DNA from 4 places in the Enterobacter sp. AC1 genome. Region 1 is predicted to be linked to each of the others. Evidence: predicted binding sites of a transcription regulator. Region 1 holds the regulator's gene; each other region holds the start of a gene.
What was found. The regulator PurR, encoded in region 1, represses purine synthesis genes. The targets are predictions, from matches to a motif close to CANGCAAACGTTTGCNTG.
Positions count from the first base shown of each region.

Region 2: gcvT (glycine cleavage system aminomethyltransferase GcvT) is a predicted target of PurR. The motif match lies at 5,143-5,160, and genes of this name have one in related genera.
Region 3: glyA (serine hydroxymethyltransferase) is a predicted target of PurR. The motif match lies at 4,762-4,779, and genes of this name have one in related genera.
Region 4: purT (formate-dependent phosphoribosylglycinamide formyltransferase) is a predicted target of PurR. The motif match lies at 4,831-4,848, and genes of this name have one in related genera.

Region 1 is NZ_JBNDIZ010000001.1:915,453-923,316, forward strand. It holds gene sodB (superoxide dismutase [Fe]) at 1-317, shown strand, start outside; gene M2433_RS04360 (MFS transporter) at 356-1,522, opposite strand; gene M2433_RS04365 (YnhF family membrane protein) at 1,686-1,775, opposite strand; gene purR (HTH-type transcriptional repressor PurR) at 2,073-3,098, shown strand; gene punR (DNA-binding transcriptional activator PunR) at 3,116-4,027, opposite strand; gene punC (purine nucleoside transporter PunC) at 4,143-5,342, shown strand; gene cfa (cyclopropane fatty acyl phospholipid synthase) at 5,641-6,789, shown strand; gene M2433_RS04390 (riboflavin synthase) at 6,822-7,463, opposite strand; gene mdtK (MdtK family multidrug efflux MATE transporter) at 7,689-7,864, shown strand, end outside.
Region 2 is NZ_JBNDIZ010000007.1:158,034-165,897, forward strand. It holds gene M2433_RS18925 (SDR family oxidoreductase) at 1-505, opposite strand, end outside; gene gcvP (aminomethyl-transferring glycine dehydrogenase) at 576-3,449, opposite strand; gene gcvH (glycine cleavage system protein GcvH) at 3,576-3,965, opposite strand; gene gcvT (glycine cleavage system aminomethyltransferase GcvT) at 3,989-5,083, opposite strand; gene ubiI (FAD-dependent 2-octaprenylphenol hydroxylase) at 5,482-6,684, opposite strand; gene ubiH (2-octaprenyl-6-methoxyphenyl hydroxylase) at 6,697-7,864, opposite strand, start outside.
Region 3 is NZ_JBNDIZ010000003.1:686,451-694,314, reverse strand. It holds gene qseE (two component system sensor histidine kinase QseE/GlrK) at 1-835, shown strand, start outside; gene qseG (two-component system QseEF-associated lipoprotein QseG) at 837-1,574, shown strand; gene glrR (two-component system response regulator GlrR) at 1,561-2,898, shown strand; gene glnB (nitrogen regulatory protein P-II) at 2,979-3,317, shown strand; gene hmpA (NO-inducible flavohemoprotein) at 3,401-4,591, opposite strand; gene glyA (serine hydroxymethyltransferase) at 4,896-6,149, shown strand; gene M2433_RS12945 (DoxX family protein) at 6,205-6,627, opposite strand; gene M2433_RS12940 (3-phenylpropionate MFS transporter) at 6,801-7,864, shown strand, end outside.
Region 4 is NZ_JBNDIZ010000001.1:57,681-65,544, reverse strand. It holds gene yobA (CopC domain-containing protein YobA) at 1-102, opposite strand, end outside; gene M2433_RS00305 (DNA polymerase III subunit theta) at 240-470, shown strand; gene M2433_RS00300 (nitrilase-related carbon-nitrogen hydrolase) at 581-1,231, shown strand; gene exoX (exodeoxyribonuclease X) at 1,256-1,918, shown strand; gene ptrB (oligopeptidase B) at 1,915-3,975, opposite strand; gene M2433_RS00285 (tellurite resistance TerB family protein) at 4,061-4,711, opposite strand; gene purT (formate-dependent phosphoribosylglycinamide formyltransferase) at 4,882-6,060, shown strand; gene kdgA (bifunctional 4-hydroxy-2-oxoglutarate aldolase/2-dehydro-3-deoxy-phosphogluconate aldolase) at 6,102-6,743, opposite strand; gene edd (phosphogluconate dehydratase) at 6,783-7,864, opposite strand, start outside.

The sequences.
Region 1 (7,864 bases):
CTGCCGGTGAACTGGCTGCCGCCATCAACGCCGCATTTGGCAGCTTCGCGGATTTCAAAGCGAAGTTCACCGATGCCGCGATCAAGAACTTCGGCTCTGGCTGGACGTGGCTGGTCGAAGAGGCTGATGGCAAACTGGCTATCGTTTCTACGTCTAACGCGGGCACCCCGCTGACCACCAGCGCTAAGCCGCTGATGACCGTAGACGTTTGGGAGCACGCTTATTACATTGATTACCGTAACGCGCGCCCGAACTACCTGGAGCACTTCTGGGCGCTGGTTAACTGGGACTTTGTGGCGAAGAACTTCGCCGCGTAAGAGACACGCAGAAGGGTTCGCCCTTCTGCGTTTTTGGTTTATTCAGCAGCGCAGGCTGCTTCTGGCTGTTTACGACCCGACATCATCACCAGCAGCAGGCCGAGCGCGGCAATGATTGCCCCCATCACCGGCACAAAGCTGTACCCCAGTCCCCCTGAAATCACGGCCCCACCGGCCGCCGCACCGAGCGCATTGCCCAGGTTAAAGGCACCAATATTGACCGAAGATGAAAGACCCGGCGCTTCATGCGCGACGCGCATCACGCGCATTTGCAGCGGTGGAACCACGGCAAAGGTCGCGGCACCCCAGACGACCATCGCAATGGCGGCCCCATACTCATTACGCGCCAGCCACGGAATGGCGATCATGATGACAATCAGCAGGGTTAAGAAGCCCTTCAGCGTCCCGCTCACGGAACGGTCGGCAAATTTCCCACCCAGATAGTTGCCAATCGAGAAGCCCACGCCAATCAGCACCAGCATTGCGGTAACAAAGAGAGGCGTCGCGTGGGTGATGTCATGCAATACCGGCGAAATGTAGGTGTAAAGGGTGAACATCGCCCCTGCCCCCAGGACGGTGGTGAGCAGCGCGGAGAGCACCTGCGGGCGCATCAGCACCGACAGCTCTCTGCGCACGTCAGGACGTTCCCCCGCGCTGCCTTTCGGCAAGGAGAAGAACAGCGCCACCATCGCAATCACGCCAAGCCCGGCGGTCGCCAGGAAGGACATACGCCAGCCGATCGCTTCACCCAGCCAGGTTGCCGCAGGCACCCCGCCAATGTTGGCAATCGTCAGGCCCATAAACATGGTTGCCACGGCGCTCGCCTGCTTGTGTTTTGACACCACGCTTGCCGCCACGACCGACCCCAGCCCAAAGAAGGCACCGTGGTTAAGGCTGGTCAGAATGCGAGACAGCATCAGCGTGGTGTAGTCCGGCGCGATGGCGGAAAGCACGTTGCCCAGGGTGAAAATCGCCATCAGGAAAATCAGCGCATTGCGGCGCGCGCGGTGCGAAAGCAGAAGCGTCATCAGCGGCGCGCCAACCATCACGCCGATGGCGTAGGCGCTGATTAACATGCCTGCAGCAGGGATCGAGACGTCCACGCCCCGGGCAATAACAGGCAGTAACCCCATCGGGGAGAATTCAGTGGTGCCAATCCCAAAAGCGCCAATCGCCAGGGCCAGCAGGGGAAAATTGATTTTCATGCGTCAACTCCGGATGCCGTGTCATGTGATGACACAGAACAAAGAAGCCGAAAGCATGACATTAATCACAAAAAATGAGAAGTTAACAAAATGGCAAAAGATTTTTGCATGAGAAGTAACAATTGGGGCGATCGGGAGGGAGAACGCTCTCCCTCCGCGTAAATCAGTGCAGCGCAGCCGTCAGACCGGCAGCCACAATCAGAGCCAGCACAATAACGGTGGTGAACAGCGAAAACTTCAGATCGGAACTCATCAATTTTTCTCCTTTTAATCCCCCCACGAAAAGTGAGCCTGCTCATTTTTGCACAGTTTACGTCAAAAATCTTCCTGGATTTAAACTGATAAACACTTTACCTCTTCCCCTTTTCATCAAGATAGGACAAAATTCCACGCTAAATTTATTAGCGTACCGGCCATTGACCCCCTCCTGACGTCCCGTGTCGTTTTCCCGGCGTGCCGCAACTCAACATTGCGAAATAAGGGTGAGAGAAGGCAAACGTTTACCTTCAAGTATTTCAGGAGTTTAGGATATGGTCTGGAGTGACATTTAATGGCAACAATTAAAGACGTAGCAAAACGCGCAAACGTTTCCACTACAACCGTATCACATGTAATTAACAAAACCCGCTTCGTGGCGGAAGAGACGCGCAATGCCGTCTGGGCCGCGATCAAAGAGCTGCACTATTCGCCAAGTGCGGTCGCGCGAAGCCTCAAGGTTAATCACACCAAATCCATTGGATTGCTGGCCACCAGCAGTGAAGCGGCCTATTTTGCCGAGATCATTGAAGCGGTAGAGAAAAACTGCTTCCAGAAAGGCTATACCCTGATTCTGGGCAACGCGTGGAACAGCATTGAAAAACAGCGCGCCTACCTGTCGATGATGGCGCAAAAGCGCGTTGATGGCCTGCTGGTGATGTGTTCCGAGTATCCGGAGTCCGTACTGTCCATGCTCGAAGAGTATCGCCATATTCCGATGGTGGTGATGGACTGGGGCGAAGCGCGCGCGGACTTCACCGATTCCGTTATCGATAACGCCTTTGAAGGCGGCTATATGGCCGGTCGCTACCTGATCGAACGCGGTCACCGCGAGATTGGCGTGATCCCGGGTCCGCTGGAACGCAACACCGGCGCGGGCCGTCTGGCCGGTTTCATGAAAGCGATGGAAGAAGCGCTGATCAACGTGCCGGAAAACTGGATCGTGCAGGGCGACTTTGAGCCAGAATCGGGCTACCGTGCAATGCAGCAGATTGTTTCCCAGCAGCATCGTCCGACCGCAGTGTTCTGCGGAGGCGACATCATGGCCATGGGCGCGCTCTGCGCCGCCGATGAGCTGGGTCTGCGCGTACCGCAGGATATTTCCGTGATCGGGTATGACAACGTGCGTAACGCGCGCTACTTTACGCCAGCGTTGACCACCATTCACCAGCCGAAAGATTCGCTGGGCGAAACGGCCTTCAACATGCTGATGGACAGGATCGTCAACAAGCGTGAAGAGTCGCAGTCCATCGAAGTTCACCCGCGCCTTATCGAACGCCGTTCCGTTGCGGATGGTCCGTTCCGCGACTACCGTCGTTAATCGCTCTACGGGGCCAGCTACGCTGGCTCCCGTAACCACTCCCGGTTCAGCGTTTCGCTGTCTCCCAGATAATCCAAAAGCCAGGCCATGGCGGGCGAGACGTCATTTTGCTGCCAGGTGAGGCAGCAGGCCGCATCCGGGAAGGGATTCTCCAGCGTCAGTTCAACCCATTCTCCGGTATCGATCCTTGGGCGCGCAAAGTGCACGGGCACCATCGCGACGCACAGCCCGGCGCTGAGGCACGTCGCCGACGATTCCCAGTCAGGGGCCACCACCCGGCGCTGGTTATCCAGAAGCCAGGTGATACGCTTGGGCAATGAACGGGAGGTATCTTCCAGCACCAGCGACGGCCAGTTGCGTAGCGTATCGTCGCTCAACGGCCCTTCCATTGCCGCCAGCGGATGATCGCGAGCCACCACGCACTTCCAGCTCAGCATGCCCATATCGCGAAAGGCGTAACGCCCCCCGACCGGGATCGCCTGCGTTGCCCCAATCGCCATCTCTGCCCTGCCATCGGCCAGCGCATCCCAGACGCCGTTGAACACCTCCTGCGAGACCCGCAATTCGACGTCAGAAAAATGACGGTAGAAATCCACGATCATTTGCCGGGTGCGTTCCGGCTTAACGATGTTATCCACCGCGATGGAAAGATGTCCCCGCCAGCCGTTGGCAATCTGCTGACACTGCTCGCGGGTGATCTGCATTTTTTTGATAACAGAACGCCCTTCCTTCAAAAACCACGCGCCGGCGGGCGTTAATTCCACATCACGATGGCGCCGTTCAAACAGCGGAACCGCCAGCCACTCTTCGAGCTGACGCACGGTGTAGCTGATAGCCGAAGGGACGCGGTGCAACTCCTGCGCCGCACCGCTAAAGCTGCCGTTACGCGCGACAGCATCGACCACTTCAAGAGAATAATCTGACCACATTTTCTGCCTGCAAAATTTTTGAATGCACCCGCCAAATATTAGCGTTTCACAAGCGGCTTTGCACTCCCTACACTCAGCGCCAACGTACACCTGCCTCCTTAAGGAGAATAAAATAATGCAACCCAGGAAAGGTTTTTTAGTCTGGCTCGGCGGCTTAAGCGTGCTGGGCTTTTTGGCCACCGATATGTACCTGCCGGCCTTTGCCGCTATGCAGGAAGATCTGCAGACGCCTGCCGCAGCCATCAGTGCCAGCCTGAGTTTGTTCCTCGCCGGTTTTGCTTTCGCACAGCTGCTCTGGGGACCGCTCTCGGATCGCTTTGGTCGTAAACCGGTATTGCTGCTGGGTCTGGCCATTTTTGCCGTTGGCTGTCTGGGGATGCTATGGGTACGCGACGCCACCTGGCTGCTGGTACTGCGCTTTGTTCAGGCTGTGGGCGTCTGTGCCGCTGCCGTCACCTGGCAGGCGCTGGTCACCGACTACTACCCGGCTAACCGCACAAACCGTATTTTCGCCACCATTATGCCGCTCGTGGGCCTCTCGCCAGCCCTTGCCCCGCTGCTGGGCAGCTGGATCCTCGCGCACTTTGACTGGCAGGCCATTTTTGCCACGCTGTTTGCCATCACGCTGGTACTGATGCTGCCCGCGTTTGCTCTCCAGCCCGCGCATAAAAAAGAGGCGCATGCTGACGCGAAGCCAATTACCTTCACTTCCCTGCTCGGCACCAAAGCGTATCGCGGCAATGTCCTGATCTATGCCGCCTGCTCGGCGAGCTTCTTCGCGTGGCTCACCGGCTCGCCGTTTATTCTGCACGATATGGGATACAGCCCGGCGGCCATCGGGCTAAGCTACGTTCCGCAGACCATCGCGTTCCTGGTGGGCGGGTACGGCTGTCGCGCGGCGCTGCAAAAATGGGAAGGTCAGCAAATGCTGCCATGGCTGCTGGTGCTGTATGCCCTGAGCGTTATCGGGACCTGGGCCGTTGGTTTTATTCCGGGCGCCGGTCTGGCTGAAATTTTGATTCCATTCTGCGTGATGGCCGTCGCGAATGGGGCGATTTACCCTATCGTTGTGGCACAGGCGCTCCGTCCGTTCCCGCAGGCGACAGGCCGCGCCGCCGCGCTGCAGAACACTCTGCAGCTGGGGCTGTGCTTCCTGGCAAGCCTGGTGGTCTCCGCGCTGATTGCCACGCCGCTTCTGACCACCACCAGCGTGATGCTGGTGACCGTTGCGCTGGCGGTAATAGGCTATCGTATGCAGGCCTCCGCACAGCGTGAGCAGGATAACCGCGCTCAGGTTGAAACGTCACATGCATAATCGCGCCAGAAATCATGTTAATTTTCAGTGATTAGGTTGCTAAGAATTTTCTATTGAATCACCAAATTTTGAGGCCTATACTAAATTTGGTTCGATTAAATACGATAAATATTAAGCGTTAACGGGAGCCGGAGTGCTCCCGTTTTACCATGGAAGGCATTTTCGGCAAGGGTTATCTCCCTTCCTCTGTTCTACGTCGGATACTAGCCTCGCGGTATTTACCGTGAGATTTCTCACAAACCAAAAAAGCGTCTACGCTGTTTGAAGGTTCTGATCACAGTAGGGTGATGGAGAAGCTATGAGTTCATCGTGTATAGAAGAAGTCAGCGTTCCGGACGATAACTGGTCCCGGATCGTCAGTGAACTGTTGGGTCGTGCAGGCATCACTATCAACGGATCTTCGCCATCCGATCCCCAGATCAAACATCCCGACTTTTTTAAACGCGTGCTGCGTGAGGGATCGTTAGGACTGGGAGAAAGCTATATGGACGGCTGGTGGGAGTGCGAACGGCTGGATATCTTTTTCGCCAGCGTTTTGCGTGCCGGTCTGGAAAATCAACTCCCCCGCAACCTGAAAGACACCCTGCGTGTCGCCTCTGCCCGACTGTTTAATCTGCAAAGTAAAAAACGCGCGTGGATCGTCGGCAAAGAACACTACGATCTTGGCAACGACCTGTTCAACCGCATGCTTGACCCTTTCATGCAGTACTCCTGCGCCTACTGGAAAGACGCGTCGACGCTTGAAGAGGCTCAGCAGGCTAAGCTGCGTCTGATTAGCGAGAAACTGCAGCTACAGCCCGGAATGCGCGTGCTGGATATTGGCTGCGGCTGGGGCGGGCTGGCGTACTTTATGGCGAAGCACTATGGCGTCAGCGTGGTCGGCGTCACGATTTCAGCGGAACAGCAAAAAATGGCGCGGGAACGCTGCCAGGGCCTCGATGTGGATATCCGGCTGCAGGATTACCGTGACCTGAACGAACAGTTCGATCGTATCGTTTCCGTGGGTATGTTCGAGCACGTTGGGCCGAAAAACTACGACACCTACTTTGAGGTGGTGGATCGTAATTTAAAGCCGGACGGCATCTTCCTGCTGCACACCATCGGCTCTAAGCGGACCGACAATAACGTTGACCCGTGGATCAACAAATACATCTTTCCGAACGGCTGTTTACCGTCCGTTCGCCAGATTGCCAACGCCAGTGAATCCCATTTCGTTATGGAGGACTGGCATAACTTTGGCGCCGATTACGACACCACGCTGATGGCATGGCATGCGCGTTTTCAGGAGGCCTGGCCAGAAATTGCGGACAACTATTCTGAACGATTCAAACGGATGTTTAGCTATTATCTGAATGCCTGTGCGGGCGCGTTTCGCGCGCGGGATATTCAGCTCTGGCAGGTTGTGTTCAGCCGCGGGATTGAACACGGGCTGCGCGTCGCACGTTAAAAAAATAACCCCGGGAAACCGGGGTTGTTTTTTTATTCTTCTTCGACGGTCTTTATTATTGCGGCTTCTTTTGCTGCCAGCACGCGCTCGACCGTATCGACCACCGCCTGTGTTTGCGGATCGATTTCGATATTCACGCGATGCCCCAGTTTTTTCGCACCCAGCGTGGTGCGCTGCAGCGTTTCAGGAATTAAGTGCACGCAAAAACGCGTTGGCGTTACTTCCCCCACCGTCAGGCTAATCCCATCGATGCCAATAAATCCTTTATAGAGGATGTATTTCATTAATGAAGGATCCTGCATTTTAAACCAGATTTGACGGTTATTTTCCGAGGTCACGATTTTCGCCACTTCCGCGGTGGTCATGATGTGCCCGGACATCAGATGGCCGCCAATCTCATCGCTGAACTTCGCCGCCCGCTCAACGTTGACGGTATCCCCCACCACCAGCTCGCCCAGGTTGGTGATGCGCAGCGTCTCTTTCATTAAATCAAAGCTGATCTGGTTGCCGTTAATTTCGGTTACTGTCAGACAGCAGCCGTTGTGGGCAATCGACGCGCCGGTTTCAATGCCCTCAAGCATATATTCCGGCAGCTCGACAACATGAGTACGGAAATTAGGTTTTTCATCAATGGACACCACTTTGGCGGTGCCCTGCACAATACCAGTAAACATGCTTACAACTCCTGTTTTTTCCGGACGGTGATGACACCGTTTAATCCCACCACAATAACAGTTGGAAAAACAGGTTGCCAGCGGAGCGCATTTTCTGGCGATTTTTTCACTAGATAAATAGCTAAAGCCCGCTACAATAGCTGGCACCCCCCTGCATTTTCTTCTTGCTGCCCGTTTCGGCGGCTTTTTTAATCTCTCAAATAACTACAAAATAAAGGTGTTCACGTGCAGAAGTACATGAATGAAGCGCGCCAGTTATTGGCACTGGCTATACCAGTGATCATCGCGCAAGTGGCCCAGACCGCAATGGGATTTGTGGATACGGTAATGGCAGGTGGCTACAGCGCCACCGATATGGCGGCCGTGGCTATCGGCACGTCAATCTGGCTTCCGGCCATCCT
Region 2 (7,864 bases), on a different contig from region 1:
CGGTTGTCAGCGAATCCACCGCTCCCTTGGACGCGGCATAATCCACATATTCACCCGGCGCGCCCAGGCGGGACGCCGCTGACGAGACGTTCACTACCGCCCCGCCCTTGCCGCCATGTTTAAAGGACATGCGCTTTACCGCTTCCCGGCAGCAGAGGAAGTAGCCCGTGACGTTGGTCGACAGGACGCGGTTAATGCGCTCTGCGGACAAATTCTCGATAGTCGATTGCTCAAACAGAATCCCCGCATTATTGACCAGCGCGGTAAGCGGCTCGCCTTCACGATCGATACTGTCAAACATCGCCAGCACCTGGGCTTCATCGCTAATGTCTGCGCGAACGGCGAAGGCTTTGCCTCCCGCATCGACAATCTGTTTGATAACGTCGGTCGCGGCCTTAATGTTGTGATGATAGTTCACCGCCACGGTATAGCCTTCGCGCGCCAGCTGCAGCGCGGTGGCTTTCCCAATGCCCCGGCTGGCGCCGGTGACCAGTGCAATTGCCATTCGTTTCTCCCAATAAAAAAGCCGGGTGGCGGCTTCGCCTTACCCGGCCTACGTTACTACATCAGCAATATTACTGGTATTCGCTCATCGGCACGCAGGAGCAGAACAGGTTACGGTCGCCGTACACGTCATCAAGACGCTTCACGGTCGGCCAGTATTTGTTTGCCACGCCTGCCGGGAAGACCGCCAGCTCGCGGGAATAGCCGTGGTTCCACTCTGCCACCATTTCGTGCTGGGTGTGCGGGGCGTTAACCAGCGGGTTATCTTCCAGCGTCCACTCACCGTCCTGCACGCGATCGATCTCCATGCGGATGGCCAGCATCGCGTCGATAAAGCGGTCCAGCTCGGCTTTGCTCTCGGACTCCGTTGGCTCCACCATCAGCGTACCCGCTACCGGGAACGACATGGTTGGCGCGTGGAAACCGTAGTCAATCAGACGCTTGGCGATATCCAGCTCGCTAATGCCGGTCTGCTCTTTCAGCGGACGAATATCCAGAATGCATTCGTGCGCCACGCGACCGTCGCGGCCGGTATAGAGCACCGGGAAGGCAGACTTCAGGCGAGTCGCAATGTAGTTGGCATTCAGGATCGCCACCTGGCTCGCCTGCTTCAGCCCTTCCGCGCCCATCATGCGGATATACATCCAGCTGATTGGCAGGATAGAGGCGCTGCCGAACGGTGCCGCAGAGACCGCGCCCTGACGGGTCAGCATGCCTTCGATCTGCACAACGCTGTGGCCTGGGACAAACGGTGCCAGGTGCGCTTTCACGCCGATAGGCCCCATGCCCGGGCCGCCACCGCCGTGCGGGATGCAGAAGGTTTTGTGCAGGTTCAGGTGCGACACGTCCGCACCGATAAAGCCCGGAGAGGTAATCCCCACCTGCGCGTTCATGTTGGCGCCGTCGAGGTATACCTGACCGCCGAACTGATGCACCACTTCGCACACTTCGCGGATGGTCTCTTCGTACACGCCGTGGGTAGACGGATAGGTCACCATGATGCAGGAGAGCTTGTCGCCCGCCTGTTCAGCTTTCGCACGCAGGTCGGCCAAATCGATGTTGCCGTTCTTATCGCACGCCACGACCACCACTTCCATGCCCGCCATCTGGGCAGAGGCCGGGTTGGTGCCGTGCGCGGAGCTTGGGATCAGGCAGATATCGCGATGCCCTTCGTTGCGGCTTTCGTGATAGTGACGGATCGCCAGCAGGCCCGCGTATTCCCCCTGCGCGCCGGAGTTCGGCTGCATGCAGAGTGCGTCATAGCCGGTCAGCTTCACCAGCCAGTCGGAAAGCTGGTTGATCATCATGTGATAACCTTCCGCCTGCTCTGGCGGGCAGAACGGGTGCAGCTCGGAGAATTCAGGCCAGGTGATTGGGATCATCTCTGCCGCAGCGTTCAGCTTCATGGTGCAGGAGCCCAGCGGGATCATCGCCTGGTTCAGCGCCAGATCTTTGCGCTCCAGAGAGTGCATGTAACGCATCATCTCGGTTTCGCTGTGATAGCGATTAAAGACCGGGTGCGTCAGGATGGCATCGTTACGCAGCATGCTGTCCTGAATGGAGCGGCTGTCGAGCGCGACCTCTTTGTCGAGCGCGTCAATGTCCAGACCGTGCGCGTCACCCAGCAACACGCTGAACAGGTTCAGGATATCGTCGCGGGTGGTGCTTTCATCCAGCGTAATGCCGACGGCGTTGTGGATGTCGCTGCGCAGGTTGATCTCTGCTGCATTCGCGCGCGCCAGCACGGCCGCTTTGTCCGCCACATCCACACACAGCGTGTCAAAGTAGTGGGCATGGCGCAGCTTAAGGCCTTTCTGCTGCAGACCGCAGGCCAGGATATCGGCCAGACGATGGATGCGGGTCGCAATGCGCTTCAGGCCAGCCGGGCCGTGGAACACGGCGTACAGGCTGGCGATGTTTGCCAGCAGCACCTGGGAGGTACAGATGTTGGAGTTCGCTTTCTCGCGGCGGATATGCTGCTCGCGGGTCTGCATCGCCATGCGCAGCGCGGTATTACCGGCGGCATCTTTCGATACGCCGATGATGCGGCCTGGCATGGAACGTTTGAATTCATCTTTCGCGCCGAAGAACGCCGCGTGCGGGCCGCCGTAGCCCATCGGTACGCCGAAGCGCTGCGCAGAGCCGAAGACAATGTCCGCGCCCTGTTTGCCTGGCGCCGTCAGCAGCACCAGCGCCATAAAATCGGCAGCAACGCTGACAACCACTTTACGGGATTTCAGCTCGGCAATCAGCGCGCTGTAATCATGCACTTCACCGGTGGTGCCCACCTGCTGCAGCAGCACGCCGAAGACGTCCTGGTGATCCAGCACCTTGTCAGCGTCGTCGACAATCACGTCAAAGCCGAAGGTTTCCGCACGGGTGCGCACCACGTCCAGCGTTTGCGGATGCACGTCCGCCGCCACGAAGAAGCGGTTGGCATTTTTCAGCTTGCTGACGCGTTTTGCCATCGCCATGGCTTCGGCGGCGGCAGTTGCTTCATCCAGCAGAGACGCGGAGGCGATATCCATACCGGTCAAATCCAGCGTTACCTGCTGGAAGTTCAGCAGCGCTTCCAGGCGGCCCTGAGAGACTTCTGGCTGATACGGGGTATAGGCGGTATACCAGCCCGGGTTTTCCAGCATGTTGCGCAGGATAACCGGCGGCAACTGCACGTTGGTGTAGCCCATGCCAATGTAAGACTTATAGCGCTTGTTCAGGCCGGCGATCGCCTTCAGCTCCGCCAGCGCGGCGAATTCCGTGGTGGCTTCACCCACCTGAGGCGGTGTGGCAAGCTGGATGTCTTTTGGCACAATCTGGCCGATCAGTGCGTTTAATGAATCCGCGCCAACCGTCTTCAGCATCTCCTGCTGTTGCTGAGCATCCGGCCCAATGTGACGTTCAATGAAGGCGCCACGGTTTTCAAGCTGGCTTAAAGTCTGTGTCATGAGCGATGGTTCCTGAAACGTGCAGTGAATGTGTTTTCTCCCTCTCCCTGAGGGAGAGGGCTGGGGTGAGGGTGTCGTCTGTTCCCCTCACCCTACCCTCTCCCCAAAGGGGAGAGGGATAATGGCTTACTCGTCTTCTAACAGGGCTTCGTACGCGGTCGCATCCAGCAGCGCGGCAACCTGCGATTCGTCGCTGGCTTTGATCTTGAAGATCCAGCCGCCTTCATACGGCTCGCTGTTGACCAGCTCCGGGGAGTCGCTCAGCGTGTCGTTAACGGCAACGATTTCACCGCTTACCGGTGCGTAGATGTCGGATGCCGCTTTTACGGACTCCGCCACGGCGCAGTCGTCGCCTGCGCTGACGGTTGCGCCTACTTCAGGCAGGTCAACAAACACCATGTCGCCCAGCAGCTCCTGTGCGTGCTCGGTGATCCCTACGGTGTAAGTGCCGTCCGCCTCTTTGCGCAGCCACTCGTGTTCTTTGCTGTATTTCAGTTCTGCTGGCACATTGCTCATTGAAGTTCTCCTGATAAAAATGATTAGGCGACCGGCTTACCGGCGCGAACAAAAATCGGTTTGGTCACGTTGACCGGCATTTCACGGTTGCGGATTTGCACCACCGCCGTTTCGCCAATGCCTGCCGGCACGCGTGCCAGTGCAATACTGTAGCCCAGCGTCGGGGAGAAGGTTCCGCTGGTGATCACGCCTTCGCGGTGATTGCCGTCGGCATCGGTAAAACGTACAGGCAGTTCACCGCGCAGCACGCCCTTCTCAGTCATCACCAGGCCCACCAGCTGTTCAGTGCCTTTTTCGCGCTGCATCTCCAGCGCTTCACGGCCAATAAATTCACGGTCAGCCGGTTCCCACGCGATGGTCCAGCCCATATTGGCCGCCAGCGGTGAAACACCCTCATCCATCTCCTGACCGTAGAGGTTCATGCCCGCCTCCAGACGCAGCGTATCGCGCGCGCCAAGACCCGCAGGCTTCACGCCCGCTTCCACCAGCGCACGCCAGAAATCAGCAGCCTTCTCGTTTGGCATCGCAATTTCGTAGCCCGCTTCACCGGTATAGCCGGTGGTGGCGATGAACAGATCGCCCGCCTGCACCCCGAAGAACGGCTTCATGCCTTCTGTGGCTTTACGCTGCTCGTCGTTGAACAGAGACGCGGCTTTCGCCTGCGCGTTCGGCCCCTGCACGGCGATCAGCGACAGATCGTCACGGACGGTGATGTCGATGGCGTAAGGTTCGGCGTGTTGGGTGATCCAGGAGAGGTCTTTTTCGCGGGTGGCGGAGTTTACAACGAGGCGGAAGAAGTCTTCAGTGAAGTAATAGACGATGAGGTCGTCAATCACGCCGCCGGAGGCATTCAGCATGCCGGTATAGAGCGCTTTACCCGGCGTCTTCAGTTTGGCGACGTCGTTTGCCAGCAGATAGCGCAAAAACTCCCGGGTGCGGCTGCCGCGCAGATCGACAATTGTCATGTGGGACACGTCGAACATACCGGCATCGGTGCGCACCGCGTGGTGCTCATCAATCTGCGAGCCGTAGTGCAGCGGCATCATCCAGCCGTGGAAGTCCACCATGCGGGCGCCGCATAACACGTGTTGTTCGTACAAAGGAGTCTGTTGAGCCATCTTGTCCTCGTTGAAAAAATTCACCGTGAAACCCGGTATCGGCCCCGTTATCAGGCACCGACGCAAACGTTCTCTTTTACCTGAACTTACCACCGAAACCGGCGGTTAACCATAAGGTAAAACGGGTCATCACATTAGCTTATGACCAAAAAACGCTAAAAAGCCTACAGAGTTATTCACTGTAAAAATGCGATTAAACCCGCACAAAATTAACATCACGCTAACAGGATTTAGCACATGGTGATATTTCATGCGGAAAAATGGGCCGATTTTCCGTAGAGAGAAAAACGCGACATTAGATTATCTAATGCGAAAAAAGCAGTGAAATTAGATTATTTCAAACGAGGTAATTTCCCCGGCCTAGAGGCCGGGAAAATAAAGTGTGACGGGGGTCTAAATTAGCGTAGCCAGTCCGGCAGGTCGTTAAGACCCATTGCCTGGCGAAGCAGTTGGGGCTTAACACCCGGAAGGGTATCGGCAAGCTTGAGGCCGATGTCGCGCAGCAGTTTTTTTGCCGGATTGGCACCGGCAAACAGCTCGCGGAAGCCCTGCATACCCGCCAGCATCATCGCCGCGCTGTGCTTGCGGCTGCGTTCGTAGCGACGCAGATAGAGATGCTGACCGATGTCTTTCCCTTCGCGATGCAGGCGACGCAGTTCTTCCACCAGCTCCGCCGCGTCCATAAAGCCAAGGTTAACGCCCTGCCCGGCCAGCGGATGAATGGTGTGAGCCGCATCTCCCACCAGCGCAAGCCGGTGCGCCGCAAACTGGCGCGCGTAGCGGCCGGTTAACGGGAACACCTGCCGCTCGCTTTCGAGCGTGCACAAGCCAAGGCGGTTATCAAACGCCACGCACAGCGCCTGATTAAAGGCTTCTGGCGTCGCCTCCTGCATCAGCCGGGCTTTTTCCGGCACCAGCGACCAGACAATCGAGCACAGGTGCGGATCGGCAAGCGGCAGGAATGCCAGAATGCCGTCGTTGTGGAAAATCTGCCGCGCCACGCCGCCGTGCGGCTCTTCGGTGCGGATCGTCGCGACAAGCGCGTGATGACGATAATCCCAGTAAGTCAGCGGAATATCCGCCTTGTTGCGCAGCCAGGAGTTCGCGCCGTCAGCCCCCACCACCAGACGCGCGGTCAGCATGTCGCCGCTTTGCAGGCTGATAAACGCCTCGTTTTCGCCCCACGCCACCTGCTGGATCTGCGCAGGTGCCATCAGGGTGACATCGCTACAGGACTGCGCCTTTTGCCACAGCACATGATGAATTACGGCATTCTCGATAATATGGCCAAGGTGGCTATAGCCCATGCTTTCATCATCAAAAGCAATATGACCAAAGCTGTCTTTATCCCACACTTCCATGCCGTGATAGCAGCTGGCACGCTGCGCTATGATATCTGACCAGACGCCAAGGCGCGTCAGCAGCTTTTCGCTGGCTGCATTAATGGCCGAGACGCGCAGCTCCGGCGGCGCATCCTGGGCTACGGGCTGAGGCTGCTTTTGCTCCAGCACCGCCACGCGCAGGCCGCTGCCCTGTAAGCCACAGGCCAGCGCCAGTCCTACCATACCGCCGCCAACAATGGCGACATCAACATTTTGCACGGTGATAACTCCTTAACGCGCGACCCAACCAAGAGTCCGCTGCGCCAGCACGTCACGTGCCGGAATGAATAATTCCATCGCCATCAGCCCGAGGTTGCGGCCCGCAACCAGCGGCGCCCAGCGATTGGCAAACAGATGAACCAGGCCATCGGTGACGCCAATCGTCGCCTCTTTATCCGCCTGGCGGCGCTTCTGGTAATGGCTGAGCACCGGGTATGCGCCACAGTCTTTTTGCTCGCCCCACGCCTGAGAAAGCGTTTCCGCCAGACTCATCACGTCGCGTAACCCAAGGTTGAACCCCTGGCCCGCGATAGGGTGCAGCGTCTGCGCGGCATTACCGACAAGCGCCAGACGATGGGAGATGGACTGCGAGGAGGTGGTCAGCGAAAGCGGGTATACCGCCCGCTTGCCGGCATGGGTAATGCGCCCAAGCCGCCAGCCAAAGGCTCTTTGCAGTTCGGTACAAAAACGTTCGTCTGACCAGGTCTTGACCTCTTCAGCCCTATCCTCCGGGTGGCACCAGACCAGCGAGCAGCGCCCGTCCGACATCGGCAGCATCGCCAGCGGACCGTGCTGCGTAAAGCGCTCAAACGCCCGGCCGTTGTGTTCGGCTGCGGTAGAGACGTTCGCAATGACCGCCACCTGCCCGTAAGGCTGCTGACGCCACTCTACGCCACACTGGGCACCGAGCGCCGAGCGCGAGCCGTCCGCGGCAACCAGAAGCTGGCCGTCAAGCACGGTGCCGTTTTCCAGCGTCACGCTGACCGACGCTTCACTGCGGCTTACGCTTGCCACGCGCGCCGGACAATGCAGCGTGACCCCCGGCGCGTCCTGAAGCAGGCGGAACAGACGCAATCCTACGTCGTGTAGCTCAACGACCTGACCCAGGGCATCAATACGGTAATCCTGCGCGTCCAGCGTGACAAAGCCAGCATGGCCGCGATCGCTGACGTGAACGGTACCGATCGCGGTGGCACGGTCGGCTATCGCCTGCCAGATACCAATGCGCGAAAGCTGCTGGCACGTCCCCTGCGCCAGCGCAATGGCGCGGGCATCAAAACCGGGGTGGTTTGACGCCTCTGGCGCAACGGCTTCCACCAGGTGCACCGGCAGCTGGCCCTGCGTCAAATGCGAAATGGCCAGCGCCAGCGTGGCTCCGGTCATGCCGCCGCCCACGACG
Region 3 (7,864 bases), on a different contig from region 1:
CGGCCCGGTGAAGGGTATCCAGCGGATGATCAACCGCCTGGGGGAAGGGAAATCGCTCGGCGATACGGTCGCCTTTAAAGGACCGCGCGAGCTGCGCTCCGTCGGCCAGCGTATTATCTGGCTGTCCGAGCGCCTGGCGTGGCTCGAATCCCAGCGCCATCAGTTCCTGCGCCATATCTCTCATGAGCTAAAAACGCCGCTGGCCAGCATGCGTGAGGGGACGGAGCTGCTGGCGGACGAAGTGGCAGGCCCGCTTACGTCAGAACAGAAAGAAATCGTCGAGATCCTGGATAACAGCAGCCGCAATTTGCAAAAGCTGATTGAGCAACTGCTGGATTACAACCGCAAGCTGGCTGACGGGGCGGTTGTACTGGAGGACGTCGAGATTGAACCGCTGGTGGATATGGTGATCTCCGCCCATAGCTTGCCGGCAAGAGCTAAAATGATGCATACCGGTGTTGAACTGAATGCGCCCGCGTGCCTGGCTGAACCCATGCTGCTGATGAGCGTTCTGGATAATCTTTACTCCAATGCGGTGCACTATGGTACTGAATCCGGTAACATTTATATCCGAAGCTATACGAATGGTTCACGGGTGTTTATTGACGTCGCAAACACCGGCACCCCGATCCCCGATGACGAAAAAGCGATGATCTTCGAACCCTTTTTCCAGGGCAGTCATCAGCGGAAAGGTGCGGTTAAAGGAAGCGGTCTTGGCTTAAGCATCGCCCGGGACTGTATTCGACGCATGCAGGGCGAGCTAAACATTGCCAAGGACGAACGTTCAGACGTTTGCTTCCGTATCGAACTGCCCCTGAGCCGGAAAAACCAATAAAATGAATCTATATCTGGTGAGTATGTCACACGTCTTTTTCCGCGCCGTACGCGCGGTGTTTTCCTGCAACACGTTTCGCCTGGGTCTGCCGTGTTTATTCCTGGCAGGCTGTGTTTCCCACGTGCCGCAAAGTGCGATCGGCGGCAAACAAGAAGATAAATGGCCCGATAATCAACTGGCAGATTTCCTGTCAACCCGCTGTGACGATATCTGGAACCTGTCAGGGCATGATGTCGAAAGCAACCCGCTGTTCTGGCTGCGCGGAATAGACTGCGCTCAGCGTCTTGCGCCAGTAGACGCCCGCTCGAAAGCGGCGATGCTGAATGATGACACCTGGCAGGACGCTTTCAAGCGCGGCATTTTGCTGGCAGATGCAAAAATTACCCCCGTTGAACGCCGCGCCAGCGTGACCCGACTGGACACGTTTGTGGTCAATCTACCGGTACAGGTTCGCCCGTTATACCAGCTCTGGCGCGATGGGCAGACATTACAGCTTCAGCTGTCCGAAGAGCGCTCTCGCTATAGCAAGCTGCAGCAGTCCACCGACAGCGAGCTTGATACGCTGCGTCAACAGCAACAGCATTTGCGTACGCAGCTGGATACCACGACGCGCAAGCTGGAAAACCTGACCGATATCGAAAGACAGCTCTCGTCGCGTAAATATCAACCGGGGAGCTCATCCGCTGCACCGGACAGCGATACGCCGAAACAAGAGGATGTGAAGCATGACGAGCCGTAAACCTGCCCATCTCTTACTGGTGGATGACGATCCCGGGCTGTTAAAGCTGCTGGGGATGCGTCTGGTGAGTGAAGGCTACAGCGTCGTAACCGCTGAAAGCGGCCTGGAAGGGTTGAAGATCCTCAGCCGCGAGAAAATCGATCTGGTGATAAGCGACCTGCGGATGGACGAAATGGATGGCCTGCAGCTGTTCGCGGAGATCCAAAAGCAGCAGCCGGGTATGCCCGTGATTATCCTCACGGCGCACGGGTCGATTCCGGACGCGGTTGCGGCGACCCAGCAGGGGGTATTTAGCTTCCTGACCAAGCCGGTGGACAAAGACGCGCTTTATAAGGCGATCGACAGCGCGCTGGAACATGCCGCCCCGGCGGGGGATGAAGCGTGGCGGGAGTCTATCGTCACCCGCAGCCCCATTATGCTGCGTTTGCTCGAACAGGCCCGGATGGTGGCACAGTCTGACGTCAGCGTGCTCATCAACGGCCAGAGCGGAACCGGGAAAGAGATCCTGGCGCAGGCTATTCACAACGCCAGCCCGCGCAGCAAAAACGCCTTTATTGCCATTAACTGCGGCGCGCTGCCGGAACAGCTGCTCGAATCTGAACTGTTTGGACATGCCCGCGGCGCCTTCACCGGCGCGGTAAGCAGCCGGGAAGGGCTGTTCCAGGCCGCGGAAGGTGGCACGCTGTTCCTCGACGAGATTGGCGACATGCCTGCGCCGCTGCAGGTTAAACTGCTGCGCGTGTTGCAGGAGCGAAAAGTCCGCCCGCTGGGCAGTAACCGCGACATCGATATTAACGTGCGTATTATTTCGGCAACGCACCGCGACCTGCCAAAAGTGATGGCCCGCAACGAGTTTCGCGAAGATCTCTACTACCGTCTGAACGTCGTGAACCTGAAGATCCCGGCGCTGGCCGAGCGTGCGGAAGACATTCCGCTGCTGGCGAACCATCTTTTGCGCCAGGCGGCCGATCGTCATAAACCGTTCGTGCGCGCGTTTTCCACTGATGCGATGAAACGACTGATGACGGCAAGCTGGCCGGGTAACGTGCGTCAGCTGGTCAACGTGATTGAGCAGTGCGTGGCGCTGACCTCCTCACCGGTGATCAGCGACGCGCTGGTGGAGCAGGCGCTGGAAGGGGAAAACACGGCGCTGCCGACGTTTGCCGAAGCGAGGAATCAGTTCGAGCTTAACTATCTGCGCAAGCTATTGCAGATAACCAAAGGCAACGTGACCCACGCGGCGCGCATGGCCGGACGTAACCGCACCGAGTTCTACAAGCTGCTGTCGCGTCACGAGCTTGAAGCCAACGATTTTAAAGAGTAGTACCGCAAAATTCGATTGAATATGATACTGTGAGCAATCGATTACGAGGCAGCTTACAGGCAAGAGTTTAAGGACCCACCATGAAAAAGATTGATGCGATTATTAAACCTTTCAAACTGGATGACGTGCGTGAAGCGCTGGCGGAAGTCGGCATCACCGGGATGACCGTGACGGAAGTGAAAGGTTTTGGTCGTCAGAAAGGCCACACCGAGCTTTACCGTGGCGCAGAGTACATGGTGGACTTTCTGCCGAAAGTAAAAATTGAAATCGTGGTGAGCGACGATATCGTGGACACCTGTGTGGATACCATTATCCGCACGGCGCAGACGGGCAAAATTGGCGACGGTAAAATCTTCGTCTTTGACGTGGCGCGCGTGATCCGTATCCGTACCGGCGAAGAAGACGACGCCGCGATTTAACATTGCCAACGGTTTTGTAGGCCGGGTAAGGCGCAGCCGCCATCCGGCAAAAAAAAAGCCCCTCGAACGAGGGGCTTTTTGCATTACAGCACTTTATGCGGGCCGAAGCATTCGTAATGAATGTTGTCCTTGTCCACACCCAGGTCTACCAGCTGCTTCGCGGCATACTGCATAAACGCCACCGGCCCACAGACGTAAAACTGCATGTCCGGTGCGCTAAACGCCCCTTCATGCTGGCTTAAATTCATCAGACCTTCGCTGTCGAAGCGTGAGGCCTGGCGGTCTGCGTCCGTCGGCAGGCGATACCAAGTATGCGCGGTGAAGCGCGGCAGGGACGCCCCGAGCGTTTTCACTTCATCCGCAAAGGCGTGAACGTCGCCGTTCTCTGCGGCGTGGAACCAGTTTACCTGCGCGTCGTGGTTTGCATTTGCCAGCGTATCGAGCATCGCCAGCATTGGCGTTTGACCAACACCCGCAGAGATCAGCGTCACTGGCGTATTGCCGTCAACGGCCATAAAGAAATCACCCGCAGGCGCGGCCAGATGAACCACGTCGCCCACGCTGGCTTCGTTGTGCAGCCAGGTTGAAACCTGACCGCCATCTTCGCGTTTCACCGCAATGCGGTAGCCTTTGCCGTTTGGCTTTCGGGTAAGAGAATATTGGCGGATCTCCTGGTGCGGGAAGCCTTCAGGCTTCAGCCACACGCCCAGATACTGGCCCGGTTGATATTCGGCAACAGGTTTACCGTCCACCGGCTCAAATTCAAAGCTGGTAATCAATGCACTGCGTGGGGTTTTCTCGACGATGCGGAACGCGCGCGTGCCTTCCCAGCCACCTTTCTTGCCGGCGTTTTCGCTGTAGATCTGTGCTTCACGGTTGATAAATACGTTTGCCAGCACGCCGTAGGCTTTGCCCCACGCGTCCAGAACCTCCTGACCCGGGCTAAACATTTCGTCCAGCGTTGCCAGCAGGTGAGCGCCCACAATGTTGTACTGCTCGGGTTTGATCTGGAAGCTGGTATGTTTCTGCGCAATTTTCTCCACCGCAGGCAGCAGCGCTGCCAGGTTCTCAATATTGCTGGCGTAGGCCGCGATAGCATTGAACAGGGCTTCGCGCTGATCGCCGTTACGCTGGTTGCTCATGTTGAAAATCTCTTTGAGCTCCGGGTTGTGCGTGAACATGCGATCGTAGAAATGGGCGGTGAGTTTAGGACCGGTTTCCACCAGCAGGGGAATAGTGGCTTTAACGGTAGCGATGGTTTGAGCGTCGAGCATAGCAGCTTCCTTACGATGTGATCTTAATGATGTATTTTATATGCATCTTATAAAAAATAACCCTGCTTTGTAAATGGATCTTTGCAAGATGAAAAATGTGCATCACAAACCTGAAAAGAAATCCGCTGAAATGGGCGAGGGCTTTATTCCTCAAACCCTTGCGTGGCGCGAAGGAAAACGTTTGCGTAAAATCGTTTGTCAAGACCTGTTATCACAGAACTAATCAGTTATACTGTTGCCCGTCGTCCAACAGGACTGCCTTTTCAGGCCAAAATTTACTTGTTAGCTGAGTCAGGAGATGCGGATGTTAAAGCGTGAAATGAACATTGCCGATTATGATGCCGAACTGTGGCAGGCTATGGAGCAGGAAAAAGTACGTCAGGAAGAGCACATCGAACTGATCGCCTCCGAAAACTACACCAGCCCGCGCGTTATGCAGGCGCAGGGTTCTCAGCTGACCAACAAATATGCTGAAGGTTACCCGGGCAAACGCTACTACGGCGGTTGCGAGTACGTTGATATCGTTGAGCAGCTGGCTATCGACCGTGCGAAAGAACTCTTTGGCGCTGACTATGCGAACGTCCAGCCGCACTCTGGCTCTCAGGCTAACTTCGCGGTCTACACCGCGCTGCTGCAGCCGGGCGATACCGTTCTGGGTATGAACCTGGCGCAGGGCGGCCACCTGACTCACGGCTCCCCGGTTAACTTCTCCGGCAAACTGTACAACATCATCCCTTACGGTATTGATGAGTCCGGTAAAATTGACTACGAAGACATGGCTAAGCAGGCCAAAGAGCACAAGCCGAAGATGATCATCGGTGGTTTCTCTGCTTATTCCGGTATCGTGGACTGGGCAAAAATGCGTGAAATCGCAGACAGCATCGGCGCTTACCTGTTCGTCGACATGGCGCACGTTGCCGGTCTGATTGCCGCAGGCGTTTACCCGAACCCGGTTCCACACGCTCACGTTGTGACCACCACCACCCACAAAACCCTGGCGGGACCACGCGGTGGCCTGATCCTGGCGAAAGGCGGTGACGAAGAGCTGTACAAAAAACTGAACTCCGCCGTGTTCCCAAGCGCGCAGGGCGGCCCGCTGATGCACGTTATCGCGGCAAAAGCGGTAGCACTGAAAGAAGCGATGGAGCCAGAGTTCAAGGTTTACCAGCAGCAGGTTGCCAAAAACGCCAAAGCGATGGTGGAAGTGTTCCTGAACCGTGGCTACAAAGTGGTGTCCGGCGGCACTGAAAACCACCTGTTCCTGCTGGATCTGGTTGATAAGAACCTGACCGGTAAAGAAGCTGACGCTGCCCTGGGCCGCGCCAACATCACCGTGAACAAAAACAGCGTGCCAAACGATCCGAAGAGCCCGTTCGTGACCTCCGGTATCCGTATCGGTTCTCCGGCCGTGACTCGCCGCGGCTTTAAAGAAGCGGAAGTGAAAGAGTTGGCTGGCTGGATGTGTGACGTTCTGGACAATATTAATGACGAAGCGGTTATCGAGCGCGTTAAAGGTAAAGTTCTGGATATCTGCGCACGCTTCCCGGTTTACGCGTAATTCCTCTGCTGTACAGAAATATAAAAAGGCCGCACTTGCGGCCTTTTTTTATGGCTTAACGCCTGTCCAGGGAGATGGCGCCGGGGCCCACTATTGCCAGTAAAATAAAGGCACCCGCAATACTGATATTCTTGTAGAAGTTGATCATATTCGGTACGACCGCATCACCGGTCATATCCCAGTAGTGATGACCAATTACCGCGGTGCCCAGCGTGTAGAACACAAACAGTACCGCGAGAGGACGGGTGAAAAAGCCCAGTACGATCAGGATGGCGGCAGGCACTTCCATCACTACCGCAATAATGGCCGCCAGCACGGGCATCGGCGTGCCCAGCGACGTCATATATTGTACGGTGCCGCTAAACCCCGTCAGTTTTGGATAACCAAAAATAATAAACAGCACGACAAGCGCGATGCGGCCGATCAACAGCAGCAGGTGACGCGACTGACCAAAATCGAGATAACGAAGTGAGTTCATGGCAGAAATACCTCTGCAAGTGGAGTAATTTAAACGTAATACACATTTCCATTCCCTGCCATAAGCCAGACGACTGCACAACATGTTAATTTTTCGTTAATTTATAGCAGGCTATCGACTTGCTTAATTTTTATATTCTCGCCAGACTATGGCCTCGATTTCGGGAGGGATTCATGGTCTTGCATTCCACGCGCTGGCTGGCGCTCAGTTATTTCACCTATTTCTTTAGCTACGGTATTTTTCTGCCTTTCTGGAGCGTCTGGCTCAAGGGTATCGGCCTGACTCCTGAGACCATCGGTGTCCTTTTGGGGGCCGGGCTGGTGGCGCGTTTCCTCGGCAGCCTGCTGATTGCCCCGCGCGTGAGCGATCCCTCCTTACTGATCAAGGCTGTGCGCATTCTTGCGCTGCTGACGCTGGTCTTTGTGGCCTGCTTCTGGGTCAGTCACCAGTTTGCCTGGCTAATGGTGGTGATGGTTGGCTTTAACCTCTTCTTCTCACCGCTAGTGCCGCTGACGGATGCCCTGGCGAACACCTGGCAAAAGCAGATCACCATGGACTACGGTCGTGTGCGCCTGTGGGGATCCATTGCGTTTGTGATTGGCTCTGCGCTGGTGGGCAAACTGGTCAGCCTTTACGATTACCGCGCCATTCTTGCCCTGTTGAGCATCGGTATTGCCTCTATGCTGCTGGGCATGCTGCTGCGGCCGTCGATAATGCCGCAAGGGGAAAGCCGTCATCAGGAGAGCGCAGGCTGGCCTGCCTGGCGAAGCCTGGTTACACAAAGCTGGCGTTTTCTGGCCTGTGTTTGTCTGCTTCAGGGGGCACACGCGGCGTACTATGGGTTCAGCGCCATCTACTGGCAGGGGGCGGGATATTCTGCTTCTGCCGTTGGCTACCTGTGGTCCCTGGGCGTGGTGGCCGAAGTGGTTATATTCGCGCTGAGCAAAAAGCTGTTCCGTCGCTTTGGCGCGCGTGACCTGCTGCTCCTTTCCGCCGTGTGCGGCGTGGCGCGCTGGGGCATCATGGGCTGGACGACCGATCTGCCGTGGCTGATCGTGGCGCAAATTCTTCACTGCGGCACGTTTACCGTGTGTCATCTGGCGGCGATGCGCTATATCGCTGCGCGCGAAGGCGGGGACGTTATTCGTCTGCAGGCGGTGTATTCGGCAGTTGCGATGGGAGGCAGTATTGCGATCATGACGGTCTTTGCGGGGTTCCTCTATCAGCACCTGGGGCA
Region 4 (7,864 bases), 860 kb from region 1:
GATCTGCTGCTTAAGGTGCGCATGCGCCAGCACGGAGGGAGTAACGAGGGTAGAGGACAGAAAAACCAGCGCGCATACCGCGCGGGAAGCGGAGAAACCCATCGCAATCATTCCTTTTTGTTATGTCTGTATGCTAAAGAATAACGCTGTATAATAAACGAGTCGAGGATCATCCCACCTCCGCTTGTCATCGTCGTGCAATCGCGGTAACGTTGCCGCCGCATAATAAGGAGAAGGTAATGAAGATCAATCTGGCCGCCCTTCCTCAGGACGAGATGGATAAAGTGAATGTCGATCTCGCTGCCGCTGGCGTCGCTTTTAAAGAGCGTTACAACATGCCCATCGTGGCTGAAGTGGTAGAACGTGAACAACCCGCCCATCTGCGCGACTGGTTTCGCGAAAGGTTAATCGCCCACCGTCTCGCCTCGGTCAACCTCTCTCGTTTGCCGTACGAGCCTAAAGTTAAATAAGCTTAACGAGTCGTTACACTTCCTTACGCGGAATCTGCCAGGATAAGAAAGCCCTGATAAAATTAGGTGTATTCTTAAATCTCTGCGACTCAGTGTATAAGGAAGTCACGATGTCACATTGGAATATAGCGGCAGCCCAGTATGGCGGGCAGCACCAGAGTGTTGATGAACACGTTACGCACCACCTCCGCTTCATTGCTGAAGCAGCACGGCAGCGGTGCGATCTGCTGGTCTTCCCTGAACTGTCGTTAACGGGGTCAGGTACGCTGACGTTACCTCCCCCACCCGGCGACGCGCAGCTGGAACCTCTGCTTGACGCGGCCCATTTTTACCGGATTACGGTTATTGCCGGGCTCCCCCTTGAGCGGAATGGCCAGCGCCAGAAAGGCCTCGCCCTGTTTTCACCCTCTCGCCAGAGTATTTTGCGCTACCCGCAGGGTAGCGGTGCAAGCCTGATTCCGGGGGATAAACAGCTTGCCATTATTGATGCCCATGCCGATTCTCCCCTTCTCGATCCCAGGGCCACGCTTGTTACCAGCTGTCAGTCTGTCGGGGATCACCGCTGGCGGCAGTCCATCAGCGCCCTGCAGCGGTTTGCACATAAATATGCCATCGCGGTGTTAATGGCGAATGCCTGCGGCGGCAGCGCGCTGTGGGATGAAAGAGGCCAGCTAATTGTCCGGGCGGATAAAGGCGAGCTGCTGTTGACCGGTACGCTCAGCAGACGGGGTTGGCAAGGCGATATCATTCCTTTAGGCTAAGCGTTTTAAGCTCAGGAGTTTTCAATGCTGCGCGTCATCGATACCGAAACTTGCGATCTTCAGGGCGGAATTGTGGAAGTGGCCTCTGTCGATGTGGTTGACGGTAAAATCGTCAACCCAATGAGCCATCTGGTGCGTCCCGATCGCCCCATCAGCCCGCAGGCTATGGCTATCCATCGCATTACCGAATCGATGGTGGCGGATAAGCCGTGGATAGAAGAGATCATTCCCCACTATTACGGTAGCCCGTGGTACGTCGCGCATAACGCCAGCTTTGACCGCCGGGTGTTGCCTGAAATGCCAGGCGAATGGATTTGTACTATGAAGCTGGCGCGTCGCCTCTGGCCGGGGATCAAATACAGTAATATGGCGCTGTACAAGTCCCGCAAGCTCAGCGTTCGTACCCCTGAGGGGCTTCACCATCACCGCGCGCTGTATGACTGCTATATCACCGCCGCGTTGCTCATTGATATTATGAATATCTCTGGCTGGACGCCGGATGATATGGCGACGATTACCGGTCGCCCTGCGCTTCTGACCACGTTCACCTTTGGTAAATACCGGGGCAAAGCGGTGTCGGATATTGCAGATAAAGACCCGGGCTATTTGCGCTGGCTGTATAACAACCTCGACAAAATGAGCCCGGAGCTGCGCTTAACGCTGAAACATTATCTGGGCGAGGCTTAACGCTCCGCACGGCCTGGCAGCGTATCCTGCGCCAGGCCTATCAAAAAGGCATACTCCAGGGCCACGCCTTCATACGATTTAAACCGTCCCGATTTCCCGCCGTGTCCGGAGTCCATGTCCGTACACAGCAGCAGCAGATTGTCATCGGTTTTTAGCTCGCGCAGTTTCGCCACCCATTTTGCCGGCTCCCAGTATTGCACCTGAGAATCATGCAAACCGGTAGTCACCAGGATGTGGGGATAGGCTTTCGCCTCTACGTTATCGTACGGGCTGTACGTTTTCATATAGCGGTAGTAAATCTCATCCTGCGGATTCCCCCACTCTTCAAACTCCCCGGTTGTAAGTGGGATGGATTCATCGAGCATGGTCGTAACCACATCAACAAACGGAACCTGCGCAACAATCCCCTTAAAGCGGTCGGGACGCTGGTTGATAACCGCCCCCATCAGCATGCCACCCGCGCTGCCTCCCATGCCAAAGCAGAGCTGCGGATCGCCATACCCCTGCTCAATCAGCGCATCGCAGACGTCGAGGTAGTCGTTGAACGTGTTTTTCTTTTTCAGGAATTTCCCGTCTTCATACCAGTGCTGCCCCAGCTCACCGCCGCCGCGAATATGGGCGATGGCAAACACAAAGCCGCGATCGAGCAGGCTTAACCTGCTGCTGCTGAAATCGGCGTCCATGCTGGAGCCATAAGAGCCGTAGCCGTAGACCAGGATCGGATTTTTGCCTTTCTGGAAATGTGCTTTGTGATAGACAAGCGAGACGGGCACCTCTACCCCATCGCGGGCGATGACCCACACGTGCTCGCTTCGGTAGTTTTCGGACTCAAACCCTTTTACCTCGGTCTGTTTGATCACCTGACGCTGCCCGGTTGCCATATCCAGCTCAAACAGGGTGTCCGGCGTGGTCATGGACGAGTAGCCGTAGCGCAACCGCGACGATTCGGGCTCAGGGTTGAAGCCAATCCACGTCACATACGCCGGGTCGTCGAACGCAATCCCCACCACTTCCCGGGTCTTGCGGTTGATTTGCCGGATACTGGTCAATCCCCGCTGGCGCTCTTCCACCACTAGCCAGTCGGTAAACAGGGTGAACCCTTCCAGCATCACCTGATCCCGCGCGGGAATAAGCACCTCCCACTTGCGCTCATCGCGCACCTTGGTTTTATAAAGACCAAAGTTTTTGCCCTCGCGATTCGAGCGCAAGTAAAAGCTGTGCTGGAAGTGATCCAGACTGTACTCGTGATCTTTACGACGCGGCAGGAAGCAAAGCGGCTGGGCGTCAGGCAGTTCGGCGTCCAGCAACAGGACTTCAGACGTCGTCGCGCTGGCAAGGAAGATAATCACATAGTGGCGGGAAGAGGTTTTATGCAGGCTGACATAGAACGTTTCGTCTTTCTCTTCATAGACCAGCTCGTCGTCTGCGGAGTCCGTTCCCACGGTGTGTCGCCACACCTGGTAAGGCAGCAGCGTGGAGGCGTGCTTTTTAACGTAGTAAACCGTTTCGGAATCATTCGCCCAGACAAAATCCGGGGAGACGTTTTCCAGCATTTCCGGATACCAGTTACCCGTTTCGAGATTGCGAAAACGCAGGCCGTACTGGCGACGGGAGAGGTAATCCTCCGCCAGCGCCATCACCGCGTTATCCGGCGAAATGGACATGCCGCCCAGGGTATAAAACTCGCTGTGGGCGGCGCGCTGGTTAGCATCCAGCAGAATATCCCACTCGTCCCATTCGGCGCTTAACACCGACTGACGCTGGTAGATGGGATACTCATTGCCGGGCTCGTAAATATGGCGATAGCGATAGCCGTTTTTGGTCCAGGGCGCGGAGATATCGCGCTGGGGAATGCGCTGCACCATTTCATTCAGCAACTGATCCTGAAGCGTCTGCTGACTGGACATAACCTTGCGGCCATAGTCATTTTCCGCGTGCAGGTAGTCGAGCACCTCTGGCCGGGATCGTGAATCATCCCGTAGCCAGTAATAGTTGTCTATACGCGTATCGCCATGCGTGACGATCGCATAAGGAGTACGTCGGGCTTTCGGTGGCATAGCATCATTCTTTTAAGTTTTACACCCTATAAGGTTGGCAAAACCCGAGCATGATGCAAGCGAAACATGGCCGGGACGGCGATGGCTATCCCTGCAACGCCTGTTTTTGCTCCTTGATATCCCGCTCAATACCCTCGCGTACATCCTGCGGGATCTTCAGCGCGTCGCCGAGCGCGTTAAGGTAGCTCCGCTCCATAAAGTGATCGATATCAATGGCGGCGCAGCTGAGGAAATAAAGCTCAAGCGCCTCTTCCTCATTTTTTACACTTTGCGCAAGACGCTGCGGATCGAGCGGCTGTTCAATCGCGTGCGCCACCAGCGCTCTTCCCTTCTCTTCGACACCGGCTTCGTGCAGCTGCTGCTCAATCGCCGATCGCTCCTTATCGTCGATATGCCCGTCACTTTTCGCGGCAAAGACCAACGCAAGGATCAGCCGTTCGGTCCGCAGATCCAGCGGCGAGGTGTGCTCGCCGTAATGCGGCTCATCGCCGTGCGCGGTCCGTACCCTGTCCTTGTATTTATTCCACAGTACGGTGCCGGCGATGGCGCCACCGCCGGCCAGCAGCGCGCCTGTGCCGTATTTTGCCAGCAATTTTCGCGAGGATTTATTCGCGACCAGCAGGCCTGCCAGCCCGCCAAGCGCCCCGGGGACCAGCAGTTTACTGAGCCCCTGTTCGCCAGAGGTGGATGTTTTCTGCCCTAACAGGGATTGCAATTGATTTAACCAGCCAGACATGGTTTACCTCACTTAACGGTGAACATGCTCCACAGCGTAAGCGAGCAGGCGTCAGGAAATGTCTGGACGGGCTAAAGAAGCGCAAATTTCTGCCCGCGCCTTTAGCCCTGCACAAGACAGACGCAAACGTTTTCGTTTATACTGCGCGCAACTTTTTTAGGGGGATTGTTATGATTCGTTTAGGAACCGCGCTGCGACCTGCGGCGACGCGAGTGATGCTATTAGGGTCGGGCGAACTGGGGAAAGAGGTCGCCATTGAGTGTCAGCGCCTAGGCGTGGAAGTCATTGCCGTAGATCGTTACGCCGACGCACCCGCCATGCACGTCGCCCATCGTTCTTATGTGATTAATATGCTGGATGGCGATGCCCTTCGCGAGCTGATTACGCGCGAAAAACCGGATTTCGTTGTGCCGGAAATTGAAGCCATCGCCACCGATACGCTGATCGCCCTTGAACAGGAAGGCCAGCGCGTGGTGCCCTGTGCCAAAGCCGCAAAGCTGACCATGAACCGCGAAGGCATCCGTCGCCTCGCGGCGGAAGAGCTGGGATTGCCCACCTCGAGCTACCGCTTTGCTGGCGATAAGGCCGCGTTCCTGCAGGCCGTCGAGGAGATTGGCTACCCGTGCATCATTAAGCCGGTGATGAGCTCCTCCGGTAAAGGGCAGAGCTTCATTCGCGACAGCAGCACGCTGGACAAGGCGTGGGATTACGCCCAGCAGGGTGGCCGCGCCGGAGCCGGTCGCGTAATCGTCGAGGGCGTGGTGAAGTTTGATTTCGAGATCACACTGCTGACCGTCAGCGCCGTTGACGGCGTCCATTTCTGCGATCCGATTGGCCACCGTCAGGAAGATGGCGATTACCGCGAATCCTGGCAGCCGCAGCAGATGAGTGCCCTTGCGCTGGAACGTGCGCAGGAGATTGCCCGCAAGACCGTCCTGGCGCTGGACGGATACGGCCTGTTCGGCGTGGAGCTGTTTGTTTGCGGTGATGAGGTGATTTTCAGCGAAGTTTCCCCTCGCCCGCATGACACCGGCATGGTCACGCTCATTTCGCAGGATCTCTCCGAATTCGCCCTGCACGTGCGCGCGTTCCTCGGCCTGCCCGTCGGCGGGATCCGTCAGTACGGCCCGGCCGCCTCGGCGGTGATCCTGCCGCAGTTAACCAGCCAGAACGTCACGTTTGATAACGTCGACGCGGCGGTGGGCGCAGGGCTGCAGGTGCGTTTGTTTGGCAAGCCGGAAATCGATGGCTCCCGTCGTCTTGGCGTGGCATTAGCCACCGGGGATAACGTGGACGCCGCCGTGGCGAGAGCGAAAGCGGCCGCAGCAAACGTTAAGGTAGCAGGATAAAAAAACGGGCCGTAAGGCCCGTTTCTCATGCGGCGAATGACTTACTGCTTCGCGCCTTCAACCGCTTCACGAGCCAGTTTGGTGATACGATCCCAGTCGCCTGCTTCCAGCGCATCCGCCGGAACCAGCCATGAGCCGCCGATGCACAGCACGCTTTTCAGCGCCAGGTAGTCACGGTAGTTAGCAGGAGAGATACCGCCGGTCGGGCAGAAGCGCACCTGAGAGAATGGACCCGCAATCGCCTGCAGCGCTTTGGTGCCGCCGTTCGCTTCCGCCGGGAAGAATTTGAATTCTTTCAGACCGTAGTCCATCCCCAGCATCAGTTCAGAAACGGTGCTGATCCCTGGGATCAGCGGGATGGTGCCCTCGGTTGCCGCTTTCAGCAGCGGCTCGGTCAGGCCCGGGCTGATGGCAAACTGCGCGCCCGCTTCGGTCACGTCAGCCAGCTGTTTTGCGTTCGTAACGGTACCCGCACCAATGATGGCATCCGGCACTTCTTTGGCGATAGCGCGAATCGCGTCCATCGCGCAGGCGGTACGCAGGGTCACTTCCAGAACGCGAACGCCGCCCGCAACCAGCGCTTTCGCCATCGGTACAGCGTGTTCCAGCTTGTTTACCACGATAACCGGCACGACAGGGCCAGTGGTCAGGATTGCTTCTGCACTTGTTTTCCAGTTTTTCATCAGAGTCTTCTCTCGCCAGATCGTTAAAATCAAGTCGTCTTAAAACGTAATACAGGTTGCGCCCTGCTCAGCACCGGAGAGTTTCTCACGCAGCGCACCAAACATTTCGCGTCCAGTCCCCACGCGCGAGGCGCTCAGGTCAGGAATATGGGGCTGACGTGCCGCCAGCTCTGCGTCATTAACCAGCAGGGTTAACTCGCCTGTCTGACCGTTAACGCGGATCATGTCGCCGTCACGCACTTTCGCCAGCAGGCCGCCGTCGTATGCTTCCGGCGTCACGTGGATGGCTGAAGGCACTTTACCGGATGCGCCAGAGAGGCGTCCATCGGTTACCAGTGCAATTTTGAAACGGCGGTCCAATAATACACCAAGTGGTGGCATAAGTTTATGTAATTCTGGCATCCCGTTGGCTTTTGGCCCCTGATGACGCACCACCACCACGCAGTCCTTATCGAGAAGACCGGCATCAAAAGCGGGTAATACGTCATGCTGGCTTTCAAACACCACCGCCGGTGCTTCGATAATCTGGTTCTCTTCCGGTACGGCAGAGGTTTTCATCACCGCACGACCAAGGTTGCCGCTCAGGACTTTGGTGCCGCCGTGAGGAGAGAACGGTTTATCGATGGTGGCAATCACCTGCGCATCAAGAGAGACGCTCGCCCCATCGCGCCAGTCCAGCTCGCCGTTGTTCAGCCACGGCTCCTGGGTGTAGCGCTGCAGGCCAAAGCCCGCCACGGTGTTTACATCTTCATGCAGCAGGCCGCCCTTCAGCAGCTCGCGCATCAGCAGCGGTACGCCGCCTGCGGCCTGGAAGTGGTTAATATCCGCCGGGCCGTTCGGATAGAGGCGTGCCATCAGAGGCACCACGGAAGAGATTTCGGAGAAATCATCCCAGTTAATCAGAATGCCCGCCGCACGCGCCATGGCCACCAGGTGCATGGTGTGGTTAGTTGACCCCCCGGTTGCCAGCAGCGCCACGATACCGTTGACGATGACTTTTTCGTCGACCATTTTGCCCATCGGCATCCATTCGTTGCCGTTACCGGTCAGACGCGTGACCTGACGTGCCGCAGCCTCGGTCAGCGCCTTGCGCAGCGGTGCATCCGGCTGGATAAAGGACG